One region of the Halobacillus rhizosphaerae genome, then DNA from elsewhere that is predicted to be linked to it. Evidence: riboswitches for the same ligand, from Rfam matches in the RefSeq annotation. Region 1 holds a riboswitch; each other region holds the start of a gene.
The links. Region 1 has a riboswitch for cobalamin ahead of metE (5-methyltetrahydropteroyltriglutamate--homocysteine S-methyltransferase). Riboswitches for the same ligand answer to the same signal wherever they lie in the genome.

Region 1 (4,378 bases):
CATTTAAGTTCTTTTACTTTTCCATACTCATCGCCGACAATTTCAATGGGCTGGGTAAGCCAGTTAAATTCCACCCCGTCCTGCTTGGCAAATTCGTATTCGAAATCGTACGCGGTCATCTCATTGACAGTACGCCGATATACAATTTTTACATTAGAAGCACCTTTACGGGCGGAACAGGTAGCCGCATCAATCGCGGTATTACCCGCTCCCACGACTACAACTTTTTTACCCATTAATTCCTCAGTAATTGGACCAGACTTTGTGGATTTCACAAAATCAATCGCATCATGGACGCCGTCTAACTCTTCCCCTTCTATGCCCAGCATGGGAACACTTCCCATTCCAATCGCCAAGACAATTGAATCATAGTTTTCCTTTAATTCCTCATAGGTCACGTCCGTACCCACTCTAGTATTGGTTCTAATCTCTACGTCCAATTTTTCCACTTGATCGACTTCCCAATAGGAAATGGTCTGTGGTAACCGGAAAGACACAATGCCATATGTATCTAATCCTCCTGCTTGTTCCTCCGCTTCAAAAATGGTCACTGCATAACCGAGCCGAGCCAGTTCCCGCGCAGCTGAAAGCCCCGCAGGACCTCCCCCCACAATGGCTACTTTCTTGCCATTTTTTTCACCTGCTTTGAAAAGCTGCTGCTCATTTTTTATCGCCCAGTCTGTGGCAAACCGCTGTAAGTCCCCGATTAAAATCGGCTTGGTTGCGTGGTTAAGAACACACGCCCCTTCACAAAGCTCTTCTGTCGGGCACACCCGCGCACAAGTCGCGCCTACTGGATTAGAGGACATGATCGTAGTAGCAGATCCCTTTAAATTCCCTGAAGCTATTTTCTTAATAAACTTTGGAATATCGATACTGGTCGGGCAGGCTTTAATGCAAGGAGCATCATAACAATACAAACATCGATTTGCTTCTTCGATTGCTTCTCCATTATTCAATCCCGGATGAACTTCCTCGAAATTCTCTCGCAGATTCTCTAATGAAATCCCTTTACTTTTTAACTGAGTCAATACCATTAACCTCCTTATAGAGATAACTTCAAATCTATTTCAGGTTAAATATCAAAAAGGTTTTACATAGAGAAGCTCTATATGCCCTTTTTCTCTATGTAAAACCTTTGCTTCTGAAGTCAAATCCCTTCTTACTTAAGAAGTTCGACCATATCTTCATACGCTTCCGGTCGCCGGTCACGATAGAATTGCCAAGTATCACGAACCTCACGAATGAACTTCTTATTCATTTCACCAATGATCACTTCATCCTGGTCACGGCTGGCAACAGCTACGAATTCACCCCGCGGATCAACTAAGTAGGATTGTCCGTAAAATTCACCCATTTCCCAAGGTTTTTCATAGCCAACACGGTTAATGGCCCCTAAATAGTATCCGTTCGCCACGGCATGCGCTGGTTGTTCCAATTTCCATAAGTACTCAGACAGCCCCGCTACTGTTGCTGAAGGATTGAACACAACTTCTGCTCCATTTAATCCTAGTAAACGTGCGCCTTCAGGAAAGTGGCGATCGTAACAAATATAAACGCCTACCTTCGCAAACGCCGTATCAAATACAGGAAATCCTAAGTTCCCAGGCTTAAAGTAAAACTTCTCCCAGAAGCCATAGCCTTTGTCACCTACGCCTACTTGAGGAATATGATGTTTTCGATATTTACCTAAATAGGAGCCATCCGCATCGATCACAGCAGCCGTATTATAATAGGTCGCAATTCCCTCTTTTTCATAAATGGGCAGCACAATAACGACGCCTAACTCTTTTGCTAAATCCTGAAATTGTTTTGTCGTCGGGCCATTAGGAATTTCTTCAGCTGCATCGTACCACTTGGGATTTTGCTCGGAACAAAAATAAGGACCATAGAATATTTCCTGAAGACAAATAATCTGGGCCCCTTTTTCTGCAGCTTCTCTAACAAGTCCAATATGTTTCTTAATTGATTCATGCTTGTGTACCTCAACTGGCTCGTTACCATCTACATCATGAGAAGCTTGAATTAATCCAATTTGTACTTTATCAGACATTAAAATTCCTCCTTATGTAAACTCTTTGATCCATCATTATCGACACACGTATCGAAAGCGCTTTCATTTTTTATTGGAATGAAATCCTGCACCCTCACTTCCTCTGCATTATTTTTTGAACTTTATCAATTTACAGAAAATTTTGTAACTTAATTATATTTTACATCTAATTTTATAATTTCCATTATACATATTGTTAAATTTCATAGAGATACTTTTATGCACTATGTAAAAATCTGCAAGATAACCTCCTCCTTTACGGTGCTCAAGAGTCTTTGGGGAATTTGATAGTTTCCCATTTTTTGTATGATCATCTCGCAACTTCCGTTGACAGCTTATATCAACCATGCTAGTATGCTTGTAATCATTTGAATACATTCTCTTATTCAGAGCGGTGGAGGGACTGGCCCTTAGAAGCCCAGCAACCTATCAATTAACTAAATTGATGGTGGTGCTAATTCCAGCAGAGTAAACACTTTGCAAAATAAGAGAGGTGCATACCTAAACCTCTCTGCGTGAGAGGTTTTTCGTTTTTAAATGAAAATTGAATATCGTAGATCAACCAGGTGTTGTGTAAGGGGAAGTTTCGCTTATTCAACTTAAAAGGGAAGTCCGGTGAAACTCCGGCACGGTCCCGCCACTGTAAATGGGAGCAGCTTTGCAAATAGGTCACTATCTCTAAGAATCGAGATGGGAAGACGCATAGCGGCGAAGATCATGAGTCAGGATACCTGCCTGCTGATTATACACTTAATCCTACGAGGTATAGGGAGGTGTTGTGGTACTGTAACAAAATTCGTCTGTCTTCAGAGACTGAATAGAATAACGGTCATCAGAATCTCTCTTGTAGAAAAAGAGGGATTTTTTTATTGTCTGGAAAATGAGGAGGAATCCATATGGTAAAAAGCTCAAACATTGGTTATCCAAGAATCGGAGAGAAAAGGGAATGGAAGAAAGCACTGGAGAAATTCTGGGAAGGTAAGCTTTCCGAAGAAGACTTCTCCATTGAAATGCAGAGACTAAGACTTGAGTATCTGAACAAACAAAAAGATCTAGGAATTGACTTGATTCCTGTAGGAGATTTCAGTTTGTATGATCATGTACTCGACACAGCCGTGATGTTTGGTTTCATCCCTCAACGCTTTCAGCATCAAGAGAAAACTTCACTGCAAACGTATTTTGATATTGCCCGTGGAAACGATTACGCGGTCGCTTCCGAAATGACCAAATGGTTCAACACCAATTATCATTACATTGTTCCTGAAATTCAAGCGGACTCAGAACCTCAGCTTATAGAAAATCGATTGTTGTCTTACTTCCTGGAAGCGAAAGAAAAGCTCGGAATCATTGGAAAGCCGGTACTGCTTGGACCTGTAACCTTATTAAAATTATCCAAAGGCTATGATGAAGACCATTTTCCTGTGCTTTTAAAAAAACTTCTTCCTCATTATGTCCAAGTGCTTCAAGAACTTGAGAGCGCTGGTGCAGAATGGGTGCAAATAGATGAGCCGGCGCTTGCTGCGATTAGAAATAAAGAGGAAGTTAAGCTAGTCAGCCAGCTGTATCAGACGATCCACGATGAATTGTCCAGTATGAAAATTCTTCTACAAACCTATTTCGAATCGGCAGATCGCTACAAAGAGATCGTGTCACTTCCCTTCGACGGCATTGGTCTCGATTTCGTACATGATCATAAAGAAAATCTAGCGGCGATTAAGAAATATGGATTTCCTAAAAATAAAACCCTGGCTGCTGGAGTCATTAATGGACGAAATATTTGGAAGGCGAATTTAGATGACACCTTCACTCAGCTGGAAACTATCCTTACCAAAGTCGAGCCCAATCAATTAATCGTCCAGCCTTCTTGCAGCTTACTGCATGTTCCTGTCACGATTCATACAGAAAAGGAATTAGATCCTCTCCTTAAAAATGCTCTATCCTTTGCTGATCAAAAACTTGAAGAAACCAAAGTATTAACAGACGGTTTGAATCATGGAAGAGATCAAATTGAGAATAAAATAGGAGAACACGAACGGTCTTTGACAGCATTATTAAGTTCTGCAAGCAGAAACAATCAAGACGTTCAAAAAGAAATGCAGATTTGGAAGAGTTTAGTACCAAAACGCGAGGTCCCCTATCCTACTCGAGAGGAGATTCAGCAAGATTTTTTCAACCTTCCTCTGCTGCCTGCTACCACGATCGGCAGCCTTCCACAAACAAGAGAGATAAGACAAGGTCGGTTGAAGTGGCGCCGTGGCGAGTGGCAGGAGGAGGAATACCAGGAATTTATTAAATCAAACGTCAGAGAATGGATTCAGCGTCAGG
Region 2 (4,378 bases), on a different contig from region 1:
CGAGGATTCCACCTAAGTTGTCCGAAGGATGTCCCCACTCTGCGGCAAGCCACGTATCATTGTAATCAAGCCAGCGGATCATGCATCCAATATTAAATGCTGCGTGGACGGGATCCAATTCATAAGGTGTACCGGGCACACGGGAGCCATTCGGTACGATGGTTCCAGGTACAATAGGTCCTAAGTGCTTTGTACATTCCGGATACCGCAAGGCAAGAAACCCGCATCCTAACGTATCCATCAAAACGTATTGAGCGGTTTCTAAAGCTTCGCTGCTTGTAATCTTTCCATAAACTGCGTATTCTGCGATTCGCTCCATTACTTGATCAGTCGTTTGTGATGTATTAACTTTCACTTCTGTCATACGTTATCTCCACCTTTTTCAATAGGTAATGTTTTTTAAAAGAGAAGGCAGGAACCTCTCCGGCAGCTCGCTATTAAGGGTGCAGACCGCGTGGTCCCGTATAGAGAACTCTTGGTCTGAACAATTTGTTGTTGGCGTATTGTTCAGATACATGAGCGCATAACCCAAGTGTACGGGCGGCAAAGAATATAGGCGTATATAAATCTATTGGAATCCCTAGCAGATAGTAGACGGGTGCTGCATAGTAATCCAAATTAGGGTATAGACTCTTTTCTTCTTTCATCAGCTGTTCTCCTGCTTCGCACATTTCAAATAGTTTCTCGCATTTTCTATCTGCAGATAGTTCACGTAACGCTTCTTTCATTAGAGCCGCTCTAGGATCCATCTTCTTCATGTACACGCGATGGCCAAAGCCCATGACTTTTTCTTTATTGTTAAGTTTTTCATAAAGAAGGTGCCTGAATCCATCGATTGTTTCTCCTTCCAAAAGCATGTGCATGACAGCTTCATTCGCTCCACCGTGGAGGTTGCCTTTCAATGAAGAGACGGCTCCAGTGAGTGCGCCATAGATGTCTGCGTTAGTCGAAGCAATGACGCGGGCTGTAAAGGTGGAGTTCGGCATTTCATGTTCACTATAGACCATTAAAGATTGATCAAAATAGTCCGCTTCAGCTTGTGTTGGCTCTTTGCCTGTGATCATGTACAAGAAATTTGTACTATAAGGCAGTTCTTGTTTTGGTTCGACGACAGCTTCATCACGAAGGATATGATAGCTATTCGCCACGATGTTTGGAATCTGTGCCAGTAATTTGAGGGCGGTTTTGTTAATTTCAATTTCGCGGCGTTCGTCTAGATTTTTTTCGTATCCTGAGAGTGCGGATATCCCTGTTCGTAAAGCATCCATCGGGTGAGTTTCTTTAGGCAGCTTGTTAAATAAGGAAAATAATTCTGCTGGCAGGTCATAATCTTTCTTGATTTCCAGCTCAAGAGAAGAGCGTTGTTCGTCATTTGGAAGCGTGCCGTGGAGTAAAAGCTGGACTAAATCCAGGTATTTTTTATTCTTTGCCAGCTCAATGAGCTCATAGCCGCGGAGGACGATTTCTTCCGCGTCCACGTCTAAATAAGACAGCTTTGTTTCTGTGGCAATGATTCCGTCTAATCCCGGTGTATAGGTCGTTTTTTCTAACATAGAAAATCCCCTCTCACTCTAAAGTAAACGCTTTCAAAAAAGTTTTAATTATTCCTTGATGTACCCGTGGCATTTGGTGAATTTTCTTCAAGGAAAATAGTGATGGAAATGCAGACAATAAAAAAACAACTTCCTAAGAAAGTTGTTAAGTTAAGAGCACAGCAATATTGTTCGAGCATGGATTAATCAGGTATAGATTGTAAACGTCTGTCCATGCTTTTCACTCGCACTTAACACCTCCTATCCTCGTAGGTATTGATGTTGGCTGACTTAGGCAGGTCTCCTGGCTTATGATCATTACTCCCTGGATCCTTCCCATTCTCAACGGAGAACAGTGGTTATTCCAGTTTGTTCACAAATACAGTTGCGGGACAGCATCGGATTTATACCGATTTCCCTTTTAAGCAAATAAGCATTGAACCAACTTAATTGCACCTCAGTCTAAAGCGTATTTAGTTTTGACTTTATCAATGTAACAAAAATTCCGAAAATAAACAATAATTTCCTTAAAGGGTGTTGGGGGATACCTATCAATATAAACGGGGTGATGAAGAAAAAAGATTGTACCTTAGCTGTTCTAGTTCCTTATTTGAAGAAACAGATGTAAATATTATACAATTGTTGTGTGTTTGATATTTCTAACAAACCGATTGAGTAGGAAGTGATATTCCTGTGCTTTTTGTATGTGGATGGCTATTTCTGACGGCAGGATTTTTCATGCACGTAAGACCCCCTAAAGAAATGAATAACTGGTATGGCTACAGAACTCCATTGTCTACAAAAAATCAAGATAACTGGGAGTTTGCTCAAAACCACAGCCGGAAAATGTTTCTTAACTGCGGAGTACTTATGACCTTGCTAGGCGCTGTAAGTGGTTATTTCCTCATTAAAGGCAATACGGAAATGGTATTTATCGTGGAGACCTTTGTTATATTGCCAATATTTTGTGCGATATTACTTTTTTCGACACACATTCGTTTAAAGAAATTTGATCGTCTTTCTCATAAAAACAAACGATTTTAGTAGACTTCCTGATCTTAACCAAAGAAGGAACTCGATTATTTATTCTTTCGAATTAGTTTCTTATATTGTAAGTCCCCATATCCGATAGTCGGGAAAAGCGCAAATAAATTTGTAAGCAATTCAGCTGTCGATAAGTTTCTATTCTTTTTGATATACTTGGTTACTGGATTCTCATCGTTCAGCATCATTAAATATAGATCTATGGCCTGATACATCACGGGAAGTACTTTGACAGATGCAGGGCTGTGATTTAACAGAACATCTTCATACACACGAGAATAATGACCGAGCTCAAGTTCAGTTTGACGTACCTTAAATTCATCTTCTCTGAAACTATGTAAGAAAACTCTTCCCTTGTAATTAGACTGTTCAAGGTAAGCGAGCAGGGTGAGAAGGTTCATTTGACAAAACATGTCTTTGCCAAACCATAAGATCATACATGGATAATGGTTGTTAAAGAGAGTATTTAAGGGGGTGATGACCTTATTAATATAATCTTCTGTCGTCTCCAGGTGTCCCCTTGCTCTTGTTTCTATGAATTCCTTAGTAAATATTTTTGGAGTCGTGTCGTTTATACACATGGCTTCATTAAAAGGAGCATAATCAGATTGTCCCATCATTTTCTTCTCCTTAAACTCCTCATACATAACTTGGCCATTTAATATACTAAGGACATGTTCATCAGCCATATCCCAGTTTTTATTAACCTTCATTTTTTGAGATAAATCCATATCTATTCCTTCCCCTTTCTTATGGTAAAGAAAAAATTTTTATAAATAATGGACTTTAACGATTCAGAAAAAGGTTTTTCGACGTGAGTAGAGAACCTTAATACTTAACCACAGGCTAGGGAACTGGGACGTGCGCCTGTTACAGCAAACCTAATGAAACGAGGTCTTTATAAATAAAGGATATCTCAATTGGATCATGTTTGGAAACTTTTATTCTAATAGAGGTGATCATTCTTCTCTCTAAATGGTGTCTTCATTTTAAAAAGATGCTCTTTAGATTGCTGTGTAACTATTCTGGATCTGTGCTCTAATATAGAGTCCAGATCATTTGCCTCCTCCTGATGGGATTGATATATTCCCGTTAGTTTTAATAAAGGATTTGTATGGAGGATAGCTGGATCTCTAGCAACTGAGGGAAAGGTCTATATTTTTTATAAAAAATGAAAGTGAATGCTGCATTCAATATTATTGATTAAGGGGAATTGGCAGTGGAATCCATATGGTTGGAATACGGCTGGACGTTAATCATTCTCATCTGTTTAGAAGGGTTATTATCTGCTGACAATTCACTTGTACTAGCGGTAATAGCTAAACATTTACCTGATAGCCAAAAGAAACGGGCAATAAATTATGGTATTTTAGGTGCATTTATATTTAGATTTGGCGCACTATTTGCCATTTCATTTATTGCAAATGTATGGCAGGTTCAGGCCGTTGGTGCCGTGTATCTGATTTACTTAGGTGTGAAAAATATAATAGTAGATTCGGACAGTAGTGAGTCAACAGAAGGTAAGAATCCTAAAGGTAAGGGGTTCTGGGCAACCGTAGTTAAAATAGGAGCAGCGGATTTGGTGTTTGCGATTGATTCTATTTTAGCTGCCGTAGCCCTGGCACTCGATCTTCCGAATTCTCCCCTTCCTAAATTCGGCGGAATGGACGGAGGAAAATTTGCCGTTGTGATGCTTGCTGGTATTGCTGGATTAATTTTAATTAAATTTGCTGCTTCCTGGTTTGTGAAGCTTCTCGACACTCGGCCCAGCTTAGAAACCACAGCCTATTTAATTGTCGCCT
Region 3 (4,378 bases), on a different contig from region 1:
GGGCGAGGAGATGAGCCCAACCGAATGTCCCAAGACCAATTCCCCGGTAAGCCCGATTGGTCAGCTGCGCTTGCATTACTGGAATTTCATTCTGGTCAATTACATTATCGAGCATTCGTACTTGAATAGGAATGAGCCGAGATAAGACTCCTGCGGGTACGGCCCGGCCAAGATTGATGCTAGATAGATTACAGACCACAAAATCCCCAGGCTGGTGCACAGTGATGATCTTCCCGTCCTGCACCAATTTCTCAGTTTGGGTGGTAGGGCTTTGGTTTTGTGCGATTTCTGTGCACAAATTACTGCAATAAATCATGCCTTTATGGCTGTTAGGGTTCATTCGATTTACCTCGTCACGATAAAAAATGTACGGAGTGCCTGTTTCCAGCTGTCCAATCATGATTCGCTTCATGATTTCGATGGCTTGGACGCTGATTCTGGATAGACGGGGGTTATCGACACAAGCTTGATATTTGTTTCGGAATGATCCTTTGCCACGTGTCTCGTCATAATAATCCTCTAATGAAAAGCCCATAATTTCTCTCACTTCGTGTGGGTCGAATAAGTACCACTCGTCGCGATTTTCGACAGCTTCCATAAATACATCTGGTATGGACACACCTGTAAACAAATCGTGAGTGCGCTGCCTTTCATCTCCGTTATTCAGCCGGCTGTCCAGAAAAGGGAAGATATCCTTATGCCAAACATCTAAATAAACGGCAACAGCCCCTTGCCGTTGTCCAAGCTGATCAACGCTGACAGCCGTATTATTCAACTGCTTCATCCAAGGTAAAACCCCCGACGACACTCCTTTAAATCCTTGGATATCGCTGCCGCGGCTGCGAATTTTCCCTAAGTAAACACCAATGCCGCCGCCATTTTTACTTAAGTTAGCGATATCAGTGTTGCTGTCGTAAATGGATTGTAAACTGTCGTCGACGGTATCAATGAAACAGGAACTTAATTGTCCGTATTGTTTGCCTGCATTAGCCAGAGTCGGAGTAGCTGCGGTCATGTATAAATGACTGAGAGCCCAGTAGCTCTCTTTAACCAAATCGATTCTTTTGTTCTTTGGCTCATGGGCCATCAAGGTCATTGCGATGATCATAAATCTTTCCTGAGGAAGTTCCAAGATTCTTCCGTCTTTAGAACGTGCTAAATAACGGTCATCCAGAGTTTTTAATCCTATATAAGTAAATAAGTTATCTCGTTCTGGAACGATTGCCGCTTCGAGATTATCGATATCTTCTTTACAATAATGCTTAAGCGTTTCAGGAGAATAAATCCCTTCCTCTATTAATAATAGAATGAGGGAGTGCAGTCCCTGGTATGCTTTGTTTGCATCGCGGTTATGAACCGATTGCTCATACATTTCTTTCAGATGAATCCGGCTGGCGAGGAAAGTCCAATCAGGCTCTGTTTCATCCATTTCTGCCAGGCATTCCAATATTAATGTGTTTGCTTGTGCAGACTTGTCCAGCTTTTCAAGTCCAAGCGTATGGAGCTTAGTGATCCATTGATTTATTCTAAGCGACGGGAAATGTTCTTGCTGTTGAAGCAGCCAATCTTCCCAAACAGTGCTTGTGGTTATACTCATCCAATCACTCCTTCACGGCTGCCCTGAAAAAAAGAAGAGTTTCCTTTTTTCGGTCAGCACTGAATAATTAAACATAAAAAAACCGCTCAAATATAAATTGAGCGGATGAAACCATGAAATAAAGAAGCTTCAGAAGAATGAAACCTGCCTTTATTCCATCGCTTCATCTTCTCAATCCCCGAAGAAGTTGAAACTTTCACGTACAAAGACAGGTCTCCTGGCTGACGCTCGATTCTACTTTGGTCCTTCCCGTGCCTGGGCACAGTGGATGATCCATTTCGCGAGCGGTTACAGTTGCGGGGGCAGCTCCGGATTCTACCGGATTCCCTATTAAGCCTTGTGGCATCTTTTATTCGTAAACACTATATGTAGTATGTTTTTTATTTTAATTTAGCTTATCTTGTGTTTTAATCATATCGAAGTTTGATGACTTACGCAACATTTAATTTATTCAGAATGAGGGTGAAGGGGAGTGATAGTTCTCTCTGGTGCGGGTTCAAACCTTTTTGTGTTAGTAAAAATGGAAAGTGTTATGCAGATTTTTTGCCATTAATCGAGCTTATAATTGAATAAATCATTTCATAAACTTCCCCCTTACCATGATAGTTTATGGAACCATCATGATCAGTCTCTTAGCAAAACCCTAAACGGTGGATGTATTGATTAGAGACTGGAAACTTTTTGTTCTCTGTCATCTCAATTCAAGAATAGAAGAGGTTTCATTCCTCAAATGTTTATAAAGGATTCCGGGAAACGTCGAGACTCCTGTGGGAGGAGAGTACAGGGTGTGTGACCCCGAAAGCCTAAAAGGCTGAGAAGGCACACCGTACGCCCACGGAAAGCGAGATGTTTCCCGGAATCCTTTCACTTCTCTTTCAGTAACGAAACCATTACTCTTTTGTACCGGGGATTTTATTATGAAGGAAGTTTTTTCAATGCAGCTTCAGGATTTACATGATTGTAAATAGTGAGATTTACTTAAAATAATTCTTTACCTATCTATATAATTTCTATGAAATAATAGAAGGGAAAGAAACTTTTCATTAGGGATTTTTCTTAAAATAAAGCACAAATCAATCGCTGAATGGCAACGGGAGGAAGCGCAATGAATAAACCCTATAACTGGCATAAAGAAGTAGAGAAACAATGGAATGACAGAGCGGAATACTGGAATGAGAATAGTCAGCAGATGTGGGAAAAAGGAAGCAGAAAAACCATTATACCTTTTTTACAAAACTATCTTTCAACTTCTAGTCATGTAGCAGACCTTGGCTGTGGAGATGGATATGGATCAGCAAAACTGCATGACAGAGGCTACCAGGTAACAGGCGTCGACATTTCTCAGGACATGATTGCGCGGGCGAAAGGGAGTAACACAAAGGAAAATATTCAATATGTCCAAGGTGATATTACTCGACTTCCGTTTAAGGAAGATACCTTTGACGGAGTAATGGCGATTAACTGTTTGGAATGGACAGAGGTACCGGCAGAGGGTTTAAGTGAAATGAAGCGGATTTTAAAACCAGGAGGTAAGCTATGTATCGGTGTATTAGGACCTACTGCTAAACCGAGAGTAAATAGTTACCCAAGGCTGTATGGAAAAGAAGTCATATGCAATACGATGATGCCGTGGGAACTGGAAGAGTTAGCAAGTGAAAACGGATGGAAACTGAAGGATGGTCACGGGGTGTATAAAAGAGAAGTGAAAGAACAGCATAGGACGGGATTACCTGATGAACTTCTGCAGTCGCTTACCTTTATGTGGGTATTCTTGTTTGAAAATATAAAATAAATAATGCCTCCACCTGTGCTTATGACAAGGATAAGCACAGGTGTTTTTTTGTTATTTGCTTAGGTACCCTCACCAACAGTAAGAAGATAAAAAATCTGAACTCATGCACAGGGGTAATGAAATAAGAAATTACATTATATATAACCGGAGCGTTTGGATTTCATACCTTAGGTCTAAAGAATGAGTCAGCATTTGTTCTACTATTCCAAATAAAAAGAATAGTCATTTGCCTTATTGACTTCTTGCTACTTTCATATTTAAATAGGAACGTGGGCGATTTCACGGTTTTATACTTTCTTGCGCAAAGCATGCCACCAGCCCCTTATGTAAGTACCTTTCTTTTAAGAAAACCCAGCTTCAATATCCACCCTTTTTTGCAGTATCGGAACCAACTCTTGCGATGATCGCAAAAAAACAGAACACAACGTAAGGAAAGCGCTTTCTATAAATTGAAGAAGGAGGGCATTACATGAAATTAACAACGAAAATATTTATTGGTTTAACTCTTGGTTTGATGGTCGGACTGATTCTTAATTTAGCAGCACCGAGTTTATTCGACGTATTAAACAGTTATATCTTTGATCCACTCGGCACTATTTTTCTAAATTTAATTAAAATGCTTGTTGTACCAATCGTATTCTTCTCTATCACATTAGGGACTGCTTCTCTCGGAGATCCTAAAAAATTAGGCAGAATTGGCGGGAAAACGATCCTGTTTTTCCTTGCCACTACCACAATAGCTATCTCGATTGCTTTAGCTATGGCTTATGTTTTCCATCCGGGGGACGCTGGGGGAATCGATCCAACTGGTGCCACTTATGAAAGTGAAGAAGCACCAACTGTGGTGGAAACCTTTACAAACATCATTCCAACGAACCCGATTCAGGCGATGACGGAAGGGAATATGCTGCAAATCATTGCTTTCTCTATCTTTATCGGCTTTGCTTTAGCGATGCTCGGGAAAAAGACGGAAGCTGTTTTAAAGGTAA

Region 2: another riboswitch for cobalamin. It lies ahead of mmgD (citrate synthase); the one in region 1 lies ahead of metE (5-methyltetrahydropteroyltriglutamate--homocysteine S-methyltransferase).
Region 3: another riboswitch for cobalamin. It lies ahead of Q7A53_RS13535 (ribonucleoside-diphosphate reductase subunit alpha); the one in region 1 lies ahead of metE (5-methyltetrahydropteroyltriglutamate--homocysteine S-methyltransferase).

Annotation. Positions count from the first base shown of each region.
Region 1 covers NZ_JAUTWQ010000041.1:5,329-9,706, forward strand. Annotated here, with positions in the region: gene Q7A53_RS21370 (NAD(P)-dependent oxidoreductase) at 1-1,031, opposite strand, end outside; gene Q7A53_RS21375 (nitrilase-related carbon-nitrogen hydrolase) at 1,163-2,053, opposite strand; SAM riboswitch class I at 2,433-2,544, shown strand; cobalamin riboswitch at 2,601-2,806, shown strand; gene metE (5-methyltetrahydropteroyltriglutamate--homocysteine S-methyltransferase) at 2,944-4,378, shown strand, end outside.
Region 2 covers NZ_JAUTWQ010000009.1:32,035-36,412, forward strand. Annotated here, with positions in the region: gene Q7A53_RS11375 (bifunctional 2-methylcitrate dehydratase/aconitate hydratase) at 1-364, opposite strand, end outside; gene mmgD (citrate synthase) at 438-1,553, opposite strand; cobalamin riboswitch at 1,810-2,007, opposite strand; gene Q7A53_RS11385 (SdpI family protein) at 2,271-2,576, shown strand; partial or broken gene Q7A53_RS11390 (AraC family transcriptional regulator) at 2,612-3,325, opposite strand; gene Q7A53_RS11395 (TerC family protein) at 3,796-4,378, shown strand, end outside.
Region 3 covers NZ_JAUTWQ010000011.1:158,915-163,292, forward strand. Annotated here, with positions in the region: gene Q7A53_RS13535 (ribonucleoside-diphosphate reductase subunit alpha) at 1-1,597, opposite strand, end outside; cobalamin riboswitch at 1,788-1,963, opposite strand; gene Q7A53_RS13540 (class I SAM-dependent methyltransferase) at 2,703-3,389, shown strand; gene Q7A53_RS13545 (dicarboxylate/amino acid:cation symporter) at 3,859-4,378, shown strand, end outside.